2 regions of the Bifidobacterium sp. SO1 genome follow, and region 1 is predicted to be linked to the other one. Evidence: riboswitches for the same ligand, from Rfam matches in the RefSeq annotation. Region 1 holds a riboswitch; the other holds the start of a gene.
The links. Region 1 has a riboswitch for thiamine pyrophosphate ahead of thiS (sulfur carrier protein ThiS). Riboswitches for the same ligand answer to the same signal wherever they lie in the genome.

Region 1 (7,264 bases):
GGTCACGGAATAGACGAGGACCTGGGAGTTCTGCTCCTTGACCTGCTTGGCCTCGTTCTCGCCCAGCTCGCCGATGGCGCCGGCCTTGACCAGCGTGCCCAGCTGATCGTTCGCGAACATGTAGACGTCGGCGGCGGCGGCCGGATCGCCGATCACGGTCTTGGACGCGTCGGCTTCGGAGACGACGTCGTTCTTCCACGTGATCTTGTAGTCCGGGTGGGCCTCTTCGAACTTCTTCTCGACCTGGGCCAGCCAGGACTCGGAACCGTCCTTGCCCTTGGCCTGGTCTTCCTGCGGGGCCCAGACGCTCAGGGTGACCTCGGTGGTGCCGGAGGTCTTGTTCTCGCCGCCGGCGTTGTTGGCGGTCTCGCCGCCGCACGCGGCGAGCGGCAGCAGCATGGAGGCGGCAGCAGTAAGGCCGATAGCCTTCTTCCAATTGATCTTCATCGATCTTCCTTTCCTTTACTTACATCGTTGCGTTTTCTCTTATGCACTGCATACGTTGCAGCCCTTTTGCAGAGCTAGGTATTGCATACGTTCACATCGGCGTGATTCTCACGGCTAATGCGTTCCTCGTGCAACTCCCTTGCAGTGCATCAGTGGTTATTACTATAGCACGGTTTTGCAAACGTTGGCAATTCGTGGCAAAATTATTTACGACAAACGATGTCATTGATAACGCTAAACCGCAAGAATTGCAAAGGATTGCAGTCATGACCCAAACGCAACACGCCGAAGCCCCCCACACCCCCTCCCCCGCTTGTCATTTCGAGCGAAGCGAAGCGGAGCCGAGAAATCTTACCAACGCAGTCCCCTCCACAGATCTCTCCACTCCGCTGCGCTCCGGTCGAGATGACACTATGAACACCCCCTCCACCCCCGACCGCACGTGGCTCGACACCGCCGTCTTCTACGAGATCTATCCTCAGTCGTTCGCCGACTCGAACGGCGACGGCATCGGCGACATCCACGGCATCATCGATCATCTTGACTACGTTCGCAATCTCGGCTGCAACGCACTGTGGCTGAACCCGCTCTTCGACTCCCCCTTCAAGGACGCCGGCTACGACGTACGCGACTACACGCGCGTCGCCCCACGCTACGGCACCAACGACGATCTGGTCGCCCTGTTCGCCGCCGCCCACGAACGCGGCATCCGAGTCCTGCTCGACCTCGTCCCCGGCCACACCAGCGAAGAACACCCCTGGTTCCACGCCTCCTCCCAACCCAACACGACCAATCGCGGCGAGATCATTCCCTCCGCCGCCCCTTCCTCTGATTGTCATTGCGAGCAGAACGAAGGCACTCCCACTAAATGTCATTTCGAGCGAAGCGAAGCGGAGTCGAGAAATCTTACCGAGGCAGTCCCCGCCAAAGATCTCTCCACTCCGCTACGCTCCGGTCGAGATGACAACATGGGAGCCGGCTCCGATCGAGATGACAATACGGGAACAATCACTGATCACAACCCCACCCTCGCCTCCCGCTATATCTGGACCGACTCGTGGATCGCCGGCGGCGACGGCCTGCCCTTCATCGGCGGCGAAACCCCACGCGACGGCACCTATATCATCAACTTCTTCAAATGCCAGCCCGCACTCAACTACGGCTTCGCGCACCCGCGCCAATCCTGGCAGCACGCCGCACTCGGCCCCGAAGCCCTCGCCACCTGCGACGCGATGGTCGACGTCATGCGCTTCTGGCTGTCGCGCGGCGCAGACGGCTTCCGCGTCGACATGGCCGATAGCCTCGTCAAGCACGACGACGAAGGCAAGCCGGCCACCATCCGTACCTGGCAGTACATGTTCTCGAAGATCCGCCCCGAGTTCCCGGCCGCCGCGTTCGTCTCCGAATGGGGCCGCCCCTACGAGTCCATGCAGGCCGGCTTCGACATGGACTTCTACCTCGACTGGCGCTGGGACGGCAAGCCGAACGGCTACAACATGCTCCTGCGCAACACCGACACCCCGTTCGACCACGACGGCGATCTGAGCTACTTCAACGCGGATTCCGGCGCGTCGATCAAGCCGTTCCTCGACCAGTACCTGCCGCAGTTGCGCGACTGCGAGCGCGCGGGCGGCCTCTTCGATCTGATCTCCTGCAACCACGACACGCGACGGTTCGCGCCGCGACTGACCGAACGCGAGCGCAAGATCGCCTTCGGCATGCTGCTGACGATGCCCGGCTGCCCGTTCGTGTATTACGGCGACGAGATCGGCATGCGATACCGCGACCTGCCCACGAAGGAAGGCGGCTACACGCGCACCGGCAGCCGAACGCCGATGCAGTGGGACGGCGATCTGCCGAATCTTGGCTTCTCCGCCGCGCCCGCCGATGCGCTGTATCTGCCGGTCGAACCGGCGGGTGATACGGCCCATGACGCAACCGGCGCCGTCTCGCCTGTGACCGTTCCTACGGTCGCATCGGAATCCGCACGCGCCGACTCGCTGTACCACTGGATCACGTCGCTGCTGGCATTGCGCGCCGACTCCCCCGCGCTGAGGTCCAACGCGGCGTTCGAACCGGTCGCTGCACCTGAATCCGGCCGTGTCTTCGCCTATCTGCGCACTCCGGTCGACTCTTCGGGCGAGCGCAACGAGTCAGGCAGTCTTCCCCTCCTCATCGCCATGAATCCCGGTCGTGAGACCGAAACGGTCACGCTCCCGACCGAATTCGCCGCGCAGTCCCCCGCCGTCCGCCTCGCCATCGGCGAACCCGCGGTCGACGGCGCCACGCTCACGCTGCCTCCGCAGTCCTTCGTCATCCTCGGCTGACGCACGGCTGTTCCGCCGCCGCGACGGCGATTAGGATGGAAGCGGCAACGATACACACGTATCAAGGAGGAATCATGCCCGTTATTCACACCCACGTCTCCGTCAAGACCACGCCCGAGCAGCGCGAGGCGCTCAAGGCCGCGTACGGCAAGGCGATCAGCGCGGTGCCCGGCAAGTCCGAAGGCTGGCTGATGTGCCCGTTCGAGGACGACATGCCGATCTACTTCGCCGGATCCGACGACAAGCCGGCGGCGTACGTCGAGGTGAACGTGTTCGGTCGTTCCGTGCCCGGTTCGGCGTGGGAGAAGCTGACCGAGTCGATCATGGCGGCGCTCGAGGGCACGCTGGGCATTCCGCAGGACCGCACGTACATCCGCTACACGGCGACGACGGACTGGGGGTGGAACGGCGGCAACTTCTAGTTAGTTGTCACAGCTCCATCGCGGCCGCATACAGCGCGCTGTTATGAGGCGTGGCGGTTTTCTCTCGCTGAGCCAGCGCTCAGCGAGAGAAAACCGCCACGCCTCTGTTGTTTCGCCCGGTCTCAGCCGAGCAGCGCGAGTTCGTCCGGGGTCAGCCGCAGATCAGTCGCGGCGAACGAATCGTTGATCTCATGCGGATTGCGGGCGCTCGGGATCGTGAACAGACGGTCGTACCGGGTCAGCTCCCATGCGAGCACCACCCGCTGGTACGAGACGCCACGCGCGGCAGCAACCGCACGGAACGGATCGTACGCATGCCGGTCGAACGGGTCGAGGAACCCGCCGAGCGGCGACCAGCACACGAAATCAAGCCCGAGTTCGGCGCAATGCTCCATCGTATGTTCCGGATCGGGGTGCGAGGGCGAGAACTGGTTCTGCACGGCGATCAGCTTGTCGCCGAGGATCGCGCGGGCCGTGTCGATCTGCGCGTTGTTCACGCGGGAGATGCCGGCGTAGCGAATCACGCCTTCGTCGAGCAGCGTCCTGAGCGCGCCGATCTGATCCTCGTACGGCACGGCCGGATCGGGACCGTGCGAATACAGCAGGTCGAGCGCGTCCACGCCAAGGTGACGCGCCGATTCCTTCGCGTCGCGGATCATCGTCTCGGGCCGCGAATCGGCCATCCAACCGTACCGGCTGCCGGCCGCCTGCAATCGTTGGCGGTCGTCCTGCGCCACAGCCTCCCCTGCCGCGACGTCCGTGTCGATCGTGCGCCGGTATCCGGTTTTCGTCGCCACCAGCACCTCGCCGCGCGGACCGTCCCAACTGGCGAGCGCGTCGCGCACCAGCATTTCGCCGTACCCGAAATCGCCGGGAACGCCCGTGCCGTCCGCGCCCGGAGCGGTCGGCAGGTAGTACGACCACGCGGTGTCGAGGTAGCGCACGCCGGCGTCGAGCGCGGCGTGGATCGTGCCGATCGCCGTCTCACGGTCCGGACGTCCCTCGATGGCGAGCGCCATCGTGCCCATGCCGAGCCTGGAGATGCGATGCCCCGCGAAATCGACCGTGTTCGCGAAATCAGTGCCATGTTGCAACGTCGTCATACCGCCCATCATCGTGCGAGCCCCTGACGCGGATACGCTGCTTCATCGTTTCACGGCGGATCGCACCGCCGCTGGATGCCCTGTCGCACCCCGGGGCTTATGATGGTCACGCAACCGAACGGGAGCCCGGCTGGGCTGAGAGGAAGTCGCGAACTTCGACCGTCAACTTGATGCGGGTCATGCCGCCGTAAGGAAACGGGTTGTTTCGCCGTCGCAATCGATGCGCGGCGGTTCGCGATCATTTTTTCAGTCTGCGCGGGTTTTCGCATCCGTTGCATCGTCGTTGCGCGCGGACTCGTCACCGTGTCGCCGCGCCGCTGTTCGGATGATCGTTTGCGCGACAACTCAACATAATTCAAGAACAACCAGTGATACTTACGACAAGGGTCATGAAGGGGCGCACCACCTCACAGGGTACGGCTGCTTCAGCGACCCTTTTTTTCGAATCCGGCGCGGCCGGGGAAGGGGAACCGATGATCGTCAACGGTCAGGAGGAGCAGCTCGACGGGCCGATCAGCGTCGCCGAGTTCATCGAGCGCAAGGGATTCAAGCCGGCCCGTGTGGCCGTCGAGCTCAACGGCGAGATCGTGCCGCGGGCAAAGCGCGCGCAGACGATGCTCAAGGGCACCGACACCGTGGAGATCGTCACGTTCGTGCAGGGCGGCTGACGGCCGTGACGGCCGTGACGACCGGCAACGGGCATGCCGCGGCAACCAACGGCATCCATACGACATCGAATACGAAGGAGTAACCATGACTGGAGTAACCATGACTGCACCATCCACCGAACCCAACGTTTCGCCCACCGAACCGACGCTCGACGAACTCGTCGGCACTGCCACGAACACCGCGCTGCTGCCCGAGCCGGACGCCCACGCCTACGACGCGATTGCGACCGGCGACGCCGATCCGCTCATCCTCGGCGGGCACAAGTTCACGAGCCGGTTCATCCTCGGTTCGGGCCGCTACGATCTGAACCTCATCAAGGCCACGATCGAGAACGCGGGCACGCAGATCGTCACGATGGCGCTGCGCCGCTGCCGCACCACCGAGAACAACCTGCTCGACTACATCCCCAAGGGCATCACGATGCTGCCGAACACGTCGGGCGCGCGCAACGCGGAAGAGGCGGTGCGCATCGCGCGACTCGCCCGCGAGGTGTGCCAGACCGATTTCGTGAAGGTCGAGATCGAGCACGAGACGAAGTACCTGTTGCCGGACAACGCGGAGACGATCCGCGCGACCGAGATGCTCGCGAAGGAGGGGTTCGTGGTGATGCCGTACATGTTCCCGGACCCGATCGCGGCGCGGCAGCTTGAGGAGGCGGGCGCGGCGTGCGTGATGCCGCTCGGCTCGCTGATCGGCTCGAACAAGGGGCTGCGGATGCGCGATTTCATCGAGGTGATCATCGCCAACGCGCATGTGCCGGTCATCATCGACGCGGGTATCGGCCGGCCGAGCCAGGCCGCCGAGGCGATGGAGATGGGCGCGGACGCGGTGATGGCGTATACGGCGATCGCGTCCGCGGGCAACATCCCGGTGATGGCGCGCGCGTTCAAGCACGCGATCGAGGCCGGCCGCGAAGCGTATCTTGCGGGCCTCGGCACCGTGACCGAGGGTCATGCGGTGCCGTCCAGCCCGACCAACGCGGCCGACTATCTCTCTGCCAGCAAGTGATTACCGCGCGTGATTACTTGCGCACCTGCGTGATCTGGTAGGCGGCGAGCAGAATCGCCAGCCAGATCACGCCGGCGACCACGGCCACGCGGTAGCTCGGCGAGAAGCACATGAGCACCACGACGAGCGCAAGGAACGCGAGCACGATATACGGCATCACGCGCGCGAACGGCAGCTTGAAGTGGATCGCGTCCAACGCCGTCTTGCCCTGCAGTCCGGCAAGTTCGGCCGGACCGTCGCCGGCCGCGACGACCTTGCGGAAGTGCACTTCCGTGATCATGATCATCGACCAGTTGATCACGCCGGCGATCGTCGCGATCGACATGAGATAGTTGAACGCGAACTCCGGCCACAGGAACACGACAACTACGGCCAGCGCGGTGATGATCGCGGAGGTGATCACGCCCGCGACCGGCACGCCGCGCGAGTTGAGCTTGCCGAGGTACGCGGGTGCGTTGCCCTGCTTGGCGAGCGAGTACAGCATGCGCGAGTTCGCGTACAGGCCGGAGTTGTAGACGCTCATCACGGCGGTCAGGCACACGAAGTTGAGGATGCCGGCGGCCGCGTGCACGCCCACCGAGTCGAAGATCTGCACGAACGGGCTGGACTTGCCGTCGATCGTGTTCCACGGCACCACGGCCATGATCACGCCGAGCGCGCCGATGTAGAACACGAGGATGCGCCAGATGATGCCGTTCGTGGCACGCGGGATCGTGGTGCGCGGGTTCTCGGTCTCGCCCGCGGTGATGCCGATCAGTTCGGTGCCGCCGAAGCTGAACATCACGACGCACAGGGCCATGAGCAGACCGGTCCACTGGCCGTCGGCCGTGCGCTGCATGAGGCCGTGCGGGAAGAAACCGCCGTCGATCGCGAACCAGTTCGCGAAGCTGGCCTTGATGCCGGACGCGGTCGGGAGATTGGCGACGAGTACCGCGAGACCGCCGAGGATCATCGCGACGACGGCCACGATCTTGATGATCGCGAACCAAAATTCGAACTCGCCGAACTTGCTCACGCCGAGCAGGTTCGCGGCGGCGATCACGACGAGAAACACGGCCGCGGACACCCACTGCGGAATGTTCGGGAACCAGTAGTTGACAAATGAGCCGACGACCGACAGCTCGACCATCGACACGAGGATGTAGTTGAACCAGTAGTTCCAGCCGGAGACGAAGCCCGCGCGCTTCGACCAGTAGCGGGTGGCGTAGTAGCTGAACGCGCCGGCCTTCGGGTCTTCGACCGACATTTCGGACAACGCTCGCACGATCATGAAGATCGCGAGACCGCC
Region 2 (7,264 bases), on a different contig from region 1:
GAGCTCGGCGTGACGTTCGATCACGCCGCAGACCTCGCCGAGCGTCGGATTGACGCGGATATCGTCACCCGCGAACGCATGCTTGATGTCGGCGAACAGCCACGGCCGGCCCTGGCAGCCGCGGCCGATCGCGACACCCGCACAGCCGGTCTCGCGCACCATTTCGAGCGCATCGTCCGCACCCCAGATGTCGCCGTTGCCGAACACGGGGATGTCGAGTGCCTCGACCAGCTCGCCGATGCGGCTCCAGTCGGAGTGTCCGCCGTAGTATTCGGCGGTGGTGCGCGCGTGCAGCGTCACTGCCGCGCAGCCCTCCTCCTGCGCAATGTGTCCGGCCTCCATGAACGTCTCGTGCTCGTGGTCGATGCCGACGCGGATCTTCGCGGTGACAGGGATGTTCGCCTCGCCGCACACCTTGACGACGCGCTGGATGATCTCGCGGAACAGGTCGGTCTTCCACGGCAGGGCCGAGCCGCCGCCGCGACGGGTGACCTTGGGCACCGGGCAACCGAAGTTGAGGTCAACGTGGTCGGCCATGTGCTCGTCGACGACGATGTGCGCGGCCTGTTCGACGATGGCCGGGTTGACGCCGTACAGCTGCAGCGAGCGGATCTTCTCGCTCGGCGCGAACTGACACAGGCGCAGCGCCTTCGGATTGCGGGCGACGAGCGCGCGGGCGGTGATCATTTCGGCCACGTACAGGCCGTCGGGACCATATTCCTCGCAGATCACGCGGAACGGCCAGTTAGTGACCCCGGCCATCGGCGAGAGCACGACCGGAGTGGGCACGGTGATCGGGCCGAGCCTGACCGGCGCGATCGTCACCGGCGAGACCGACGAGGACGGCTCGGCCGCCGGCTGCGACGATCCGTCGCCCGCAGCCGCGGCCATGTCGCCGCGCGGGTCGAGTCGCTCGCGGTCACGCGCCGTGAGCACGGTTTCAGCATCCTTGTTCGTCACGATATGTTGTCCCTCATCTGATGGAATAGGTTCCGGATCGAATACAAAGGTCAATAACGCACTTGGCCCCCTCTGCTGAGAGGGCTGTCATCCGCAGGATGACTGGGGGAGAGATCGGCGTTATGGCTTCTTCCCTCCCCCACCCGGCTTCGCCGGGAGCCCCCTCATCAGAGGGGGCCGAGGTCCGCTCGGCGAACAGCGGATCAGTACAGGCCGCCGGCCTCGTTGATCTTCACGGAGTCCGGCCAAGCCTCGCCGCCCATCGCGACCGGCTTTTGCGGCACGTGCGTGCGCTTCTCGCCGATGCGGGCGTCGACGTACTCGGCGACCTTGTCCAGGGAGATGCGCTCCTGGTTCATGGTGTCGCGGTCGCGGATCGTCACAGCCTGGTCGTCGAGCGTGTCGAAGTCGACGGTGATGCACAGCGGGGTGCCGATCTCGTCCTCGCGGCGGTAGCGGCGGCCGATCGCGCCGGCCTCGTCGTAGTCGATCATCCACTCGTGCTGGCGCAGGTCGGACGCGAGGTTCTGCGCGACGGTCTGCAGCTCGGGCTTCTTGCTCAGCGGCAGCACGGCGGCCTTGATCGGGGCCAGACGCGGGTCGAGGCGCAGCACGGTGCGCTTGTCGACGCCGCCCTTGGTGTTCGGGGCCTCGTCCACGTCGTACGCGTCCACGAGGAAGCACATGAGGGAGCGGGTCAAGCCGGCGGCCGGCTCGATGACGTACGGCACGTACTTCTCGCCGGTGGCCTGGTTGAAGTAGCTCAGGTCCTCGCCGGAGTGCTTGGCGTGCGCCGACAGGTCGAAGTCGGTGCGGTTCGCGATGCCCTCGAGCTCGCCCCAGTCAGAGCCCTGGAAGCCGAACTTGTATTCGATGTCGACGGTGCGCTTCGAATAGTGGGCGAGCTTGTCCTTCGGATGCTCGTAGTGGCGCAGGTTCTCCGGCTTGACGCCGAGGTCGAGGTACCACTGGGTGCGCGCGTCGATCCAGTACTGGTGCCAGTCCTCGTCGGTGCCCGGCTCGACGAAGAACTCCATCTCCATCTGCTCGAACTCGCGGGTGCGGAAGATGAAGTTGCCCGGCGTGATCTCATTACGGAAGGACTTGCCCATGTTGGCGATGCCGAACGGCGGCTTGGAACGAGACGAGGTCATGACGTTCTTGAAGTCCACGAAGATGCCCTGCGCGGTCTCCGGGCGCAGGTAGTGCAGGCTGTTCTCGTCCTCGACCGGGCCGAGGTGCGTGCGCAGCATCATGTTGAAGTCGCGCGGTTCGGTCCACTTGCCGCGGGTGCCACAGTCGGGGCACACGATGTCGGCCATGCCGTTCTCGGGCAGCTTGTCGCCGTGTTTCTCGGCGTAGGACTCCTGCAGCTTGTCGGCGCGGTTGCGCTTGTGGCAGTTGAGGCACTCGACCAGCGGGTCGTTGAACACAGCCACGTGGCCAGAGGCGACCCACACCGGGGTCGGCAGGATGATGGACGTATCCACGCCCACCACGTCGCCACGGGTGACGACCATCGAACGCCACCATTCGCGCTTGATATTGTCCTTCAGCGCGACGCCGAGCGGACCGTAATCCCACGCGGAACGGGTGCCGCCGTAGATTTCTCCGGCGGGGAACACGAACCCGCGACGCTTCGCGAGGGACACGACTTCATCGAGTTTGGATACAGCCACAATGCACCTTCTGGTTTGAACGGTTTGGGGACTAGTTAGCGTTCCCGAGTCTATAGGCACAGCGTGACAGTGATATAAGGAGCGCCTTAATACCACAGGCGGGCAAGAAACGCCAGAGGAAGGACACGAAAGAACGGGGATATGTCCATGTTGGGGCATAGCGTCGGGAGCGTAATGCAGGGGAACCCGGCCGGTGCGGCGGGTTGAGAGAGGCGCGAGCCTGACCCTTAGAACCTGTTGGTTAAGACCATCGTAGGGAGCAGCGATATGAGCGAAGATTCGCATACCGACACGCAGTCGCATTGTTGCGGTTGCGCCGATCAATCAGGCACCGATCAGTCAGATGCCGGTCGGTCCGACATCGACCATTCCGTCTGTGATCAGGCCGGCATCGATCAAACCGCCACCGAACCGACCGATCTGGCCGATCTGCGCGAGCGCATCGCACAGGCCGTGCACGATGTCAGGGAACGTACGCCGCTGGCGCAGTCGTTCACCAATTTCGTGACGATCAACCTCGTCGCGAACGCGCAGCTCGCGGCCGGCGGCACCGCGGCGATGAGCTTCCTGCCGGACGACGTGATCGACACCGCGTCGATTTCGGGCGCGGACTACATCAACGTCGGTACGCTGCTGCCGTTCTACAAGGATGCGCTGCCGCAGATCGCCCGCGCGTTCCGCAAGTCCGGCCACCCGTGGGTGCTCGACCCGGTCGCGGCCGGCATCGGCAAGACCCGCACGGAGATCCTGCGCTCATTCCGCGCCGCTCCCCCGACGATCGTGCGCGGCAACGCGTCCGAGATCATCGCGCTGGCGACCATGTGGGGACTGGTCTCCCCCGACGAGGCGAGCCGGCCGGCCGGCGTGGAGTCGGTGGACGAGGTTGATGCGGCGGTCGAACCGGCGAAGACGCTGGCGGCGTTCCTCGCTCGATCCGCGCCGCACGGCACGGCGGCGGTGGCCGTGTCCGGCAAGGTCGATCTCGTGACCGACGGCGAGCAGGTCTACCGCCTGCCGGGCGGCAGCGCGCTGATGGCGAAGATCACCGGTGCCGGCTGCTCGCTGGGCGGCGTGACCGCGACGTACCTAGCGGTCGCCGAACCACTGACGGCCGCGCTGGCAGCCTCGCTGCTGTTCAACCGCGCCGGCGAGATCGCCGAGGCGAAGTCGGACGGCCCGGGCACGTTCCAGCCGCACTTCCTCGATGCGTTGTGGAACCTCACGCCCGCACAGGTGGCGGGTTCCGCGATCGTGACGGGGTAACGGCATTCCGGCAGTCAGAAACAGATCAAGGTCACACCATCTACGCTCCCTCAGTCAGCCTTCGGCTGCCAGCTCCCTCAGCCGAGGGAGCCAAGGCTCCGCCAGCACCAATCCAACATCAACCAAGACTTTCCTATTAATCAACCCAAAAGGAAAACCACATGAACAACTATCCATTCGCATCGATGCGCGACTCGTTCGACCTGTCCGCGTATTTCGTCGTCGGCCCGCAGGACACGCACGACCGACCGGTCACCGATGTGATCGAGGAGGCGCTGCGCGGCGGCGCGACGTTCATCCAGCTGCGCGCCAAGGATGCCGACGCCAAGGAGATCACCTCGCTTGCCCAGGACATCGCGCAGATCATCGAGGACAACGACAAGTCCGATTCGGTCGCGTTCGTGATCGATGACCGCGTGGATGTCGTGTGGCAGTGCCGCAACAAGGGCATCAAGGTCGACGGCGTGCACATCGGCCAGACCGACATGGAGCCGCGCGAGGCCCGCGCGATGCTCGGCGACGACGCGATCGTCGGCCTGTCGGCGGAGACCGAAAGCCTCGTCAAGATCATCAACGAGCTGCCCGACGGCTGCATCGACTACATCGGCGCCGGTCCGCTGCACGTTTCCACGACCAAGCCCGAGGCTTCGGTCGGTGGCAATGACGGTTCCGGCCGCACGCTCGACGCGGACCAGATCAACACGATCTGCTCGGCCTGCGACTTCCCGGTCGTGGTCGGCGGCGGCGTGACCGCGGCCGACATGGACATGCTCGCGCACACCAAGGCCGCCGGCTGGTTCGCTGTCTCCGCGATCGCCGGTGCGGACGATCCGCAGGCCGCGACCCGCGCGATGGTCGAGGGCTGGAAGGCCGTGCGCGGCGACGCGAAGCACGGCTACGCCAAGCGCGTGATCGCCAAGCCGGAAACCAGCGAAGGCGCAGCCGCCGAGTCCGCCGAGCCGAAGTTCACCAACGCGAAGGAGGCCAAGGAGGCGCAGAAGCTCGCCAAGCAGCAGCGCGTCGACATCGCAGCCCGCGGCTCCAAGCAGCGCGACAAGGCGCATATCCGCAAAACCAAGTCGGTGCATTTCGAAAACCAGTTCGGCTCCTACGATCTCGAGGTGCCGTACACCGAGATTAAGCTCTCGGACACGCCCGGCGTCGGCCCGAACCCGCCGTTCCACGACTACAACACCGAAGGCCCCAAGTGCGATCCGAAGGAGGGTCTGAAGCCCCTGCGCCTCGACTGGATCCTCGACCGCGGCGACGTTGAGGAGTACGAGGGCCGCGAACGCAACCTCGCGGACGACGGCAAGCGCGCCATCAAGCGCGGCAAGGCCACCAAGGAATGGCGCGGCCGCAAGCACAACCCGCTCAAGGCCAAGGACCACCCGATCACGCAGATGTGGTACGCCCGCCACGGCATCATCACCCCTGAGATGAAGTACGTGGCCGAGCGTGAGAACTGCGACGTCGAGCTGGTGCGTTCCGAACTCGCCGCTGGCCGCGCGGTCATGCCGTGCAACATCAACCACCCCGAGGCGGAGCCGATGATCATCGGTTCCGCGTTCCTCACCAAGCTCAACGCGAACATGGGCAACTCGGCCGTCACCTCGTCCATCGACGAGGAGGTCGAGAAGCTGACGTGGGCCACCAAGTGGGGCGCGGACACGGTCATGGACCTGTCCACCGGCAACGACATCCATACCACGCGCGAATGGATTCTGCGCAACTCCCCTGTCCCGATCGGCACCGTGCCGATGTATCAGGCGCTGGAGAAGGTCGAGGACGACGCGTCGAAGCTGAGCTGGGAGCTGTTCCGCGACACCGTGATCGAACAGTGCGAGCAGGGCGTCGACTATATGACCATCCACGCGGGCGTGCTGCTACGCTTCGTGCCGCTGACCGCGAACCGCGTGACCGGCATCGTCTCGCGCGGCGGTTCGATCATGGCCGAATGGTGCCTGCAGCATCATCAGGAAAGCTTCCTGTACACGCACTTCGACGAGCTGTGCGACATCTTCGCCAAGTACGACGTCGCGTTCTCGTTGGGCGACGGCCTGCGTCCGGGTTCGCTTGCGGACGCGAACGATCCGGCGCAGCTGGCCGAGCTGATGACGCTGGGCGAGCTGACCAAGCGCGCGTGGGCCAAGGACGTGCAGGTCATGATCGAAGGCCCGGGCCACATCCCGTTCGACACGGTGCGCATGAACATCGAGATGGAGAAGGCGATCTGCAACGACGCGCCGTTCTACACGCTGGGGCCGCTGACGACCGATACCGCGCCGGGTTACGACCACATCACGTCCGCGATCGGCGGCGTGGAGATCGCCCGCTACGGCACGGCCATGCTGTGCTACGTGACGCCGAAGGAACATCTGGGTCTGCCGAACAAGGACGACGTCAAGCAGGGCGTGATCGCGTACAAGATCGCCTGTCATGCGGCCGACATCGCCAAGCACCACCCGCACGCGCAGGATCGTGATCTTGCGATCTCGAAGGCCCGCTTCGAGTTCCGTTGGCTCGACCAGTTCAACCTGAGCTACGATCCGGACACCGCGATCGCGTTCCACGACGACACGCTGCCGGCCGAGCCGGCGAAGATGGCGCACTTCTGCTCGATGTGCGGCCCGAAGTTCTGCTCGATGGCCATCTCGCAGAACATCCGCAAGCAGTTCGGCAACGCCGCTCAGCAGGAGCAGATCGTCAACGAGTCCGCCGAGGAGATCGCCAAGGGCATGGCCGCGATGAGCGAGAAGTTCAAGGAGCAGGGCGGCAAGCTCTACACCACCGCCCAGTGACCCGTATCCATCAACAGAAAGGAACTTGCATGCCCACCACGCTTCCCGCCGTACTGGCGATCTCCGGGTCGGATTCGTCCGGCGGGGCGGGCATGCAGGCCGATCTCAAGACCATGCTCGCCAACGGCGTGTTCGGCATGTCCGCGATCACGGCGATCACCGCGCAGAACACGATGGGCGTCACCGCGGTCGAGAACGTGCCGGCGAGCATGGTCGCCGCGCAGATCGACGCGGTGTTCGCGGACATCCCGCCGGCGGCCGTCAAAATCGGCATGGTCTCGTCGGCCGGGATCATCGAGACGATCGCCGACCGTCTCGCCGCGCATCACGCGCGCAACATCGTGCTCGACCCGGTCATGGTCGCCACGTCCGGCGCGAAGCTCATCGACGATGACGCGATCGCGGCCCTCACCGAACGGCTGTTCCCGCTGGCGACGCTGGTCACGCCGAACATCCCCGAAACCGAGGAGCTGGTCGGATTGATCCAGCATCAGTCCGCCGCGCTCGACACCGCGCAATGGTTCTCCCCTGCCGTCTCGCCGCTCGCACAGGCCGATGACG

Region 2: linked by a shared signal. The riboswitch ahead of JS541_RS04380 (hydroxyethylthiazole kinase) and the one ahead of thiS (sulfur carrier protein ThiS) in region 1 are both predicted to bind thiamine pyrophosphate.

The regions. Positions count from the first base shown of each region.
Region 1 is NZ_JAFEJR010000009.1:110,101-117,364, reverse strand. It holds gene JS541_RS08795 (extracellular solute-binding protein) at 1-447, opposite strand, end outside; gene JS541_RS08790 (alpha-amylase family glycosyl hydrolase) at 861-2,774, shown strand; gene JS541_RS08785 (phenylpyruvate tautomerase MIF-related protein) at 2,849-3,196, shown strand; gene JS541_RS08780 (aldo/keto reductase) at 3,319-4,299, opposite strand; TPP riboswitch at 4,408-4,511, shown strand; gene thiS (sulfur carrier protein ThiS) at 4,773-4,967, shown strand; gene JS541_RS08770 (thiazole synthase) at 5,053-5,976, shown strand; gene JS541_RS08765 (amino acid permease) at 5,990-7,264, opposite strand, start outside.
Region 2 is NZ_JAFEJR010000003.1:181,653-188,916, reverse strand. It holds gene dusB (tRNA dihydrouridine synthase DusB) at 1-960, opposite strand, end outside; gene JS541_RS04385 (glycine--tRNA ligase) at 1,164-2,639, opposite strand; TPP riboswitch at 2,808-2,915, shown strand; gene JS541_RS04380 (hydroxyethylthiazole kinase) at 2,907-3,902, shown strand; gene thiC (phosphomethylpyrimidine synthase ThiC) at 4,064-6,703, shown strand; gene JS541_RS04370 (bifunctional hydroxymethylpyrimidine kinase/phosphomethylpyrimidine kinase) at 6,733-7,264, shown strand, end outside.